Regions from separate parts of the Marinithermus hydrothermalis DSM 14884 genome, predicted to be linked through region 1. Evidence: riboswitches for the same ligand, from Rfam matches in the RefSeq annotation. Region 1 holds a riboswitch; the other holds the start of a gene.
What was found. Region 1 has a riboswitch for cyclic di-GMP ahead of MARKY_RS11750 (hypothetical protein). Riboswitches for the same ligand answer to the same signal wherever they lie in the genome.

Region 1 (4,025 bases):
CTGCGCGACCTGTTCTACGCCTGGGGGTACGAACCCATCGAGCTCCCGGCCCTCGAGGTCCACGACCTCACGCATCCCCTGGAGCGCCGCGCCTTTAAGCTCGTGGACCGGAACGGCCAGGTCCTCATGCTGCGGAGCGAGTTCACCACGGCCGTCGCTCGCCTGGTGCGCGCCTACCCCGAGGCGGTCCTCCCGGTGCGCTACCAGTACGCGGGGCCGTTGTGGCTGCGCGAAGCGGACGCGGAGCTCGGCCGCATGCGCGAGCACACCCAGGTGGGCCTCGAGCTCATCGGGGTTTCCTCCCCCGAGGCGGACGCGGAACTCCTCGAGCTGGCCTGGGAGGCCCTCAAGGTCGCCGGGGTGCCCGAGGCGCGGATCGAGGTGGGGCTGCCCTCGTTCGTGCGAGACATCCTCGAGGCCGCCCGGCTGCCGGAGGACGCCACCGAGGCCCTGCGCCGCGCGGTGGACCGCAAGAACACCCCCGAGCTCGAGGCGCTGGTGGAGGCCCACCGGCTCCGGGGGCGGGTGCGGGAGGCCATCCTGGCCCTGCCGGACCTGTACGGAGGCGTCGAGGTGCTGCGCGAAGCGCGCGGGTACGCCCTCAGCGAACGCGCCCGGATCGATCTGGACTGGTTAGAGCGCGTCCTCGAGCTGCTCCCCGAGGGGCTCGAGGTGCTCTTGGACCTGGGGAAGGCCCGGCGGTACGAGTACTACACCGGGATCCACTTCCGGGCCTACACCCCCGACTTTGGCCTGCCCCTCATGGGGGGCGGGCGGTACGACGGCGGGTTATTGCCATTCGCCGCGGGGTTCGCCTTGGGCCTCGAGCGCCTGATGGAGGCCCGCCGCGCCCAGGCGGCCCTCGAGCCCCCGGAGGCCATTGCGACAGACCGGGCGCTGGCCCGGCGTTTGCGGGCGGAAGGCAAGCGCGTGGAGCTCGCCTGGACCGCGGACCTCGAGGCCCTCCGCGCCTACGCGCGGCGGCGCGGCATCCGGTACCTGGCGCACGAGGGCCGGCTCGTGGAGGTGGAGCCGTGATCCGGGGGAAGTACCGCCTGGTGGTGGCTCTGCCCAAGGGGCGCATGTTCGCGGAAGCGGTGCGGGCCCTGGAAGCGGCGGGCCTCGAGCTGCCCGAGATGCAGGGAACGCGCGTGTTGATGCACGGGATCGAGGGCGGCGTGGCGGTCCTCGAGCTACGGAACGCGGACGTGCCGGTCTACGTCGAGCTGGGGATCGCGGACGTGGGCGTGGTGGGCAAGGACGTGCTCCTCGAGGCGGGGCGGGACGTGTACGAGCCGGTGGACCTGGGGTTCGGGGCCTGCCGGCTCTCCTTGATCCGGCACCCGGAGGCCCGGGGGCCGGTGCGGCGCATCGCCACCAAGTACCCGCGGTTCACGCAGGCGTGGCTGCGGGAGCGGGGCTGGGTGGCGGACGTGGTGAAGCTCTCAGGGAACATCGAGCTCGCGGCGCTCACCGGCCTGGCGGACGCGGTGGTGGACGTGGTGCAGACCGGTGCGACGCTGCGCGCGGCGGGGCTGGTGGAGGTCGAGGTCCTCGCGCGCTCGAGCGCGCGGCTCGTGGTGAACCGCGCGGCCTTGAAGCTTAAGCGGGAGGTGCTGCGCCCCTTGATCCGGCGGTTGCGGGAGCAGGCGCGGACGCGCTAGGGGACGGGCTAGAATAGGGGACGTGACGCCGGAGCGCTACCGCAAGCTACGCGCCGTTTTGGATAAACGCCAGCCGGACCTGACCGTGCTCATGGAGAACGTGCACAAGCCGCACAACCTCTCCGCGATCCTGCGCACGGCCGATGCGGTGGGCGTGTACGAGGCCCACGCGGTCAACCCGACGGGCGGGGTGCCCACGTACAACGAGACCTCCGGGGGCAGTGAGAAGTGGGTGTACCTCCGGGTGCACCCGGACATCGCCACGGCCGTACAGCACCTTAAGGAGCGCGGGTTTTTGGTGTACGCCGCCCATCTTTCGGACGAGGCCGTGGATTACCGTGCGGTGGACTACACCCGGCCGGTGGCGGTGCTGCTCGGGGCGGAGAAGTGGGGCGTGAGTCCCGAGGCCGCGGCCCTCGCGGACCGGCACATCGTGATTCCCATGATGGGCATGGTGCAGTCGCTGAACGTCTCGGTCGCGGCGGCGGTGATCCTCTTCGAGGCCCAGCGGCAGCGGCAGGCGGCCGGCCTTTATGACCGCGTCCGGCTGGACCCCGAGACGTACCGCCGCACCCTGTTCGAGTGGGGGTACCCCAAGCTCGCGGCCCTTTACCGCAAGGAGGGCCGCCCGTACCCCGAGCTGGGGCCGGACGGGGAGGTGCGCGCCCCTACGGGCGGGCCAGCTGCAGGGTGATCACGCTCCGGTATGTGCCCTCGGGATCCCCGGGCACGAGGCGCACGGTGAGCGGCAGCCGCGCCCGCCAAGCGCCGCGTCCAGCGGTGAGTACCCGCGGGGCGGCGGAGAGGGGCACGCCCCCGAGCCGAAGCCGCTCCGGCGGCAGCGTGGTCGGGCCGACGAGCGGGGTGCTCGAGGCCACGAGCGTCCAAGAGGTGTTGGCGATCACGAGGATCTCGAGCGCTTCCGGCGTGACCCGGCCCTCGTGCACGGTGACGGGAACCTGCTGGGTCTCGAGGCCGTTCACGTAGAGCCTGAGGATCTCCGGGATCTTGACGGCCACACCGGTTTGCGCCCAGGCCAGGCTACCCCAGAGCAGGCTCAGCGTGATCAGCACGATCAGGCGCCGCACCGCGACCACCTCCTCGCTTCGCGTTGGGGGGCCGGGGGTGCGTGCCGTTACGGCGTTCGGCCGGTTGCACCACTGGCTCCCCGTATCCCTTGGTGCCCAGGTTGGGAGTACGGTTCATCGCCTCCGAACGCTCCTTTCAGGAGACCTGGGGTCGGATCGGGCGCCTGACCGGCGGGCGTGGATTGTGAAGGGAAGGAAGGTGTACGCCCTCGGCCGGTTGCGCCACCCGCTCCACCTGCCCCAGGCGCCCAACGTGCAGGACAGGCTTCATCGCTTCCGAGGGGACGGGTCCTTTCCCGTCCACCCTTAGTGTACGCGCGTGGCGTGGCGTGGCGTACCCCTAAATGGGGGAGGGGTAGGCACGGCGGGGAGTTTATTGGTATAACTCTGTACCAGGAGCCGTAAGCGGCGATGACCCGCCCATTCCCAACTCGGGCGCCAAGGGAGGGCGGCGAGCCAGTGGCGCGACCGGCTTGCGGCCTCTTCATCTGGAGGTGATGATGCGTATGAAGAGGCGCTTACGGCTTTTGGCCTTCGGGACGGTGTTGGCCGCTATGGGGGCGATGGCCCAGAGCAGTACCGACTTCAACTTCAGCTTCCCACAGTACGCCTTCGTCTACACCAACCTGAGCTCCGTGGACTTCGACTTCACCGCCAGCGGTTCGGGCGCGAACCCCGGTCAGGCCCCGGCGGCGGACGGGGTGGCCACGCAGCCTAACCTCGAGGCCTGCATCGAGAGCATCCTGAGCACGACGGTCAGCTCGGGGAGCTTCACGGCGAACGACACTGCGGCGGGCACGACCGCGTTCGGGGGGAGCTGCACCTTCGCGCCGACCAACGTGACCCGTAGCGGCTTCACGGTGGACTGGGGCGGCCTCGCCTCCCCGGACGGCAGCCTGCTCGTCGTGACCAACATGAGCACCTGGGCGGCCAAGGCCAGCCTGGACGCGGCGAATCCCTTCGCCACCGGCGGCCTGACCCTCCAGGTGTACGACGGCACGAACTACCAGAACGTCACCACCACCCCGGTGAACGTCGGCGTGATGAACGGCACCCGCACCAACGCGTTCTACACGCAGTACGCGAACGCCTACGTGGTGCCCCTGACCTACCAGCTGGTCCTCGATGACCCGATCGGCCTCAGCCCCACGACGAACGACAGCGCGACGGTGATCTACACCGTGGGCGCGCCGTAACGGGGTAGTATAAAGCCTATGTTCGCTGGGTTGGCGCGGCTCCCCCGAGGCCTGATCGGGGGGGCCGTCCTCCTGTG
Region 2 (4,025 bases), 930 kb from region 1:
AACAACTTCGACGCGCTCGCCTTCTACGACCAGGTGAGCCGCCCCTACGAGTTCCTCATCAACCCCGCGCAAAGCCCCAGCGAGGTGGTGTTCGAAGTCAGCGCGGACGGCGTGCGGCTCACGGACGGCGACGGCACCCCGCTCAGCCTCGAGTTCACCAGCACGCCCAGCCACACCCCCTCCACCCACCTCACCCCCCCTCCCTTCCTGCGGTTTCCCGTCCCGCTAGGGCTTCCCGGCCTCGAGCTCGAGCTCGGCCTGTTCGCGAGCGGCGGCAACCTCCGCTTCACACCGAGCGAAGCGTTGAAGACCGCTTTGGCCCAGGGGCAGTTCGAACCGAACACCACGTACACCCTGGACGGCACCGCCCAAGCCCAGGCGGGGGTTAACCTCGGCCTGAGTTACGCAGCAGCTCTCCCTCCCGTTCCGGGCTTTTCGGGGGATGTGGCGTGGGGCACCCGGCTCCAGGGGTTCTACGGGCTCGGGATGATCGACGCGACCGTCACGGCCCAAACCACCACCGACGCCAACCGCATCCCCAACGCCACGGAGTTCACCACCACCGCTTTTTACGCTTACCCCGGGCGCGGCTTCGGGTACGGCCTCCGCGCGGACCTCGGGCTTGCGGTGCGCACCGAGCAGGTAGAGCTGGGCGTCGGCGTACTGAACGCGGCGGGGTTCGTGCAGTGGAGCGGCGTTCGGGCCGAGATCACCCCCGACGGCACCCTGACCGAACAACCGGAGGTCCGAACGACCAGCGGCGCTGCTCCTTACGTCTTCGCGAACGCCGCGTACCGCATTCCCGTCGCCGAGGCCAGCACGGTGCTGGTAGGGGCGGACCTGGGGTTCGGCGAGACGATCCAAGGGCACGCGGGGCTCGAGTACGCCCTAGGCCCCTTCCGCATCCGCGGCGGGATCGGCTGGGAGGAAGCGTTCCGCTTCGGCGTTGGGGCGGGGTATCAGGCAAGCGGCGTCAGCCTCGACGCGGCGCTGACCACGCACCGAGCTCCCCTCACCGGGGATCCGGTGTACGGCATCGCGGTCAGCCTGGGGTTCGGGTTATAGGAGGGCACGATGCGGCGAATCTGGGTTCTTTTCTTCACGCTGGTCCTTACCCTGGTCGGGTGCAGCGGTAGCACCCTCACTACCCTCAAGGTCGACCTCGCCTCCTTCATCGCGGCCCAGGGGTTCGACTCGGGCGAGGTCAGCCCGGCATCCGGTACCGTGTACCTGCCCGCCGGCGAGGACGGCCGGGCGGACCTCCCGGACGGCGGGCAGCTCGTCCAGCTACCTTCCCTCGAGGTCCTGGAACGCGCAGCGATCACGGTACGGCTTAACCTCACGAACCAAGGCACGGCGAGCACGAGCTTTAGCATTGCGGTGTACATCGCGCCGGATTCGGAGTCCAACATCTACCAGGAAACCTACCGGGTAGGGCAAACGGCGCAACTCCTCCTCGCTGCCGGGGAGACGGGCCCTCTCGAGCTGGTCTTGGCGCTCTCGGAAACGGAGAACCTGGAAGCGTTTAACCGCGTGCGGGCTGGGCGTTTTCGGGTGGGGCTAAGGCTGGATAGCGGGGGCGGTACGGTAGCCTACACCGTCACTACGGCCGAGGTGTCCGTGAGCGGCCGGCTCTTCGCCTTGATTCCGGACGCGTAGCCTCCCCCGTTTGGGGGATACGCAAGGGGCCGGCCACGTGGTAGGGTAGCCATTAGGGGAAGCTTCCCCTAGCGGCGAGGAAGCCTGTCCTGTACGTGGGCGCCTGGGGCAGGTGGAGCCAGTGGCGCAACCGGCTAGGGGATCTTGTGTGCACACTGCCAGGGCGCCTGTCGCCCTGGCGCGTTTTTAGGGAGGGGGAATGCGGATGCGGAAGTTCTCACTTGCGATCCTGGTCATGGGCGCACTCAGCGCGTGCAGCGCTCTACCCATCACGGTCAACCTGCTGCCCTACCTGGGCACGGAAGCTTCCGGTACCTTCGCGTGGACGGTCGTCCCAGGCACGTGGAACATGGACCTGCGGTTACCCGACGACCAGGGGTTCTACGCGGACTTCAGCGGCGCGGAGATCCCGGTGAACTTCACCAGCGCCAGCCTGGACTACACAGTGGAACTGACCAAGACGCCCCCCGGCGGCCTTTCGGGAACCGTGACGGTCCAGGCTTACCTGGCGCCGGCCGCACCCAACGTGAACCTCTGGGAGGAAGCGTACAAGCTCGGTGACCCCCGAACCTTCGACCTCTCGACAGAACACCTCACCATCAGCGACCAAATCCTGCTGAACCCCGCGCAGCTCCAAGCGCTCAACGAAGGTACGCTGCGTTTCGGGATTCACCTCACGGGCGGCCCCGTCACCGCCACGACCCAAGGCGAGGTGTACTTCACCTACGAGATCACTCGACTTAACCTAAGCGTCACGCTGTTCTAAGCTCCGGTGGGGCTCCACAAAAGTACGCGCACGGTGAGGGAGCTCTCCTCGCCCCCTCACCGTGCGGTTCTTTCACCCCGCAGCACAAGGCATTCGTCCCTCTAACGCCGCGTATAATCTGGGTTGAACGCTCCCCCAACCCACGGGGGTGCACTCCGGAGGGGGCCGGCATGCGTCGAACGTACCTGATCCTAACCCTGCTGCTTTACGCTCACGCCTGGGCGCAACCCGTACGCGTTGCGGCGGCCTCCGACCTGCAGTACGCGCTCAAGGAGGTGCTCGAGGCCTTCCACCAACAACACCCCGAGATCCAGGTCGAGGTCACCTTCGGCTCCTCTGGAAAGTTTTACCAGCAACTCACCCAGGGCGCGCCCTTCGACCTGTACTTCGCGGCGAGCAGCAAGTACACCCGCCTCCTCGAGGCGGCCGGCCGGCTCGAGGCCGGTACGCGGGCCGTGTACGCGGTGGGCCGCCTCGTCGTCTGGGTGCCCAACCGGGTGGCGCTCGATCCGGAACCTCAGGGGCCGGCCGTGCTGCTGGACCCCCGCATCCGGCGAATCGCGATCGCCAACCCCCTGCACGCCCCTTACGGGGAGGCCGCGGTCAGCTTGCTCGAGCGGACCGGATTGTGGGAGGCGGTAAAACCCAAACTCGTGTATGGGGATAACGTATCGCACGCGGCGCAGATCGCACTCCAAGGGGCGGACGCGGGCATCTTCGCCCTCTCGCTGGCACGCAACCCAAACCTTTCCGGGAAGGGGCGGTTCTGGGTCGCTCCCCTGGAGGCACACCTCCCACTGGAGCAGGAGTACGCGATCATCCAAGGGCATGACCGACCCGCGGTGCGCGCCTTGTACGCGTTCGTGCAAACCCCGACGGCGCGACGCATCCTTGCAGAGTACGGGTTCCTCCTGCCATGACCGAGGCCCTTTGGCTCTCGCTCAAGCTGGCGTTTTCTGCGAGCCTGGTCCTGTTGGTGCTCGGTACGCCCGTCGCCTACCTCCTAGCCCGCAAGTCGTTCCGGGGTAAGGCGGCGCTCGAGACGCTTCTTCTCCTCCCCCTCACCCTGCCCCCCACTGTGCTCGGGTACTACCTCCTGGTGCTTCTCGCGCCGGAAGGCCCCATCGCGCGGTGGCTAGGCCTCGAGTGGGCCTTCCGGTTCGAGGGGATGCTGCTGGGCTCGGTGATCTATAGTCTTCCCTTCGTGCTCACAACCTACCGCGAGGCCTTCCGGAGCCTGGATGCGGACCTGCTACAGACCGCCCGTACCCTGGGGGCCTCGAGGCTGCGCGCCTGGCGGGAGGTCGGGCTGCCCCTCGTCTGGCCTGGCCTCGCCGCGGGCACGGTGTTGGCCTTCGCGCACACGCTGGGCGAGTTCGGCGTGGTCCTGATGATCGGAGGGAACATCCCCGGAGAGACCCGCGTGGCCAGTATCTACGTGTACGACCTGGTGCAGGCCCTGGACTTCGCGGAAGCTGGCCGTGTATCGCTCGTACTTTTAGCGCTGTCCTTCGCCCTGATCTACGCAACGCGTTTACTGGAGGCCCGATGGAGATCGCGTACACCCTCGAGCGCCCCACCCGCATAAACGCCCGCCTTA

Region 2: it holds a riboswitch for cyclic di-GMP, as region 1 does, so the genes downstream of both, MARKY_RS05450 (hypothetical protein) here and MARKY_RS11750 (hypothetical protein) in region 1, are expected to answer to the same signal.

What each region holds. Positions count from the first base shown of each region.
Region 1 covers NC_015387.1:139,765-143,789, forward strand. Annotated here, with positions in the region: gene MARKY_RS00730 (ATP phosphoribosyltransferase regulatory subunit) at 1-1,038, shown strand, start outside; gene hisG (ATP phosphoribosyltransferase) at 1,035-1,664, shown strand; gene trmH (tRNA (guanosine(18)-2'-O)-methyltransferase TrmH) at 1,687-2,358, shown strand; gene MARKY_RS11750 (hypothetical protein) at 2,333-2,752, opposite strand; cyclic di-GMP riboswitch class II at 2,802-2,886, opposite strand; cyclic di-GMP riboswitch class II at 2,955-3,039, opposite strand; gene MARKY_RS11755 (hypothetical protein) at 3,259-3,948, shown strand; gene MARKY_RS00755 (hypothetical protein) at 3,967-4,025, shown strand, end outside.
Region 2 covers NC_015387.1:1,067,983-1,072,007, reverse strand. Annotated here, with positions in the region: gene MARKY_RS05460 (hypothetical protein) at 1-1,065, shown strand, start outside; gene MARKY_RS05455 (hypothetical protein) at 1,075-1,659, shown strand; cyclic di-GMP riboswitch class II at 1,721-1,804, shown strand; gene MARKY_RS05450 (hypothetical protein) at 1,859-2,425, shown strand; gene modA (molybdate ABC transporter substrate-binding protein) at 2,596-3,345, shown strand; gene modB (molybdate ABC transporter permease subunit) at 3,342-4,013, shown strand; gene MARKY_RS05435 (ABC transporter ATP-binding protein) at 3,974-4,025, shown strand, end outside.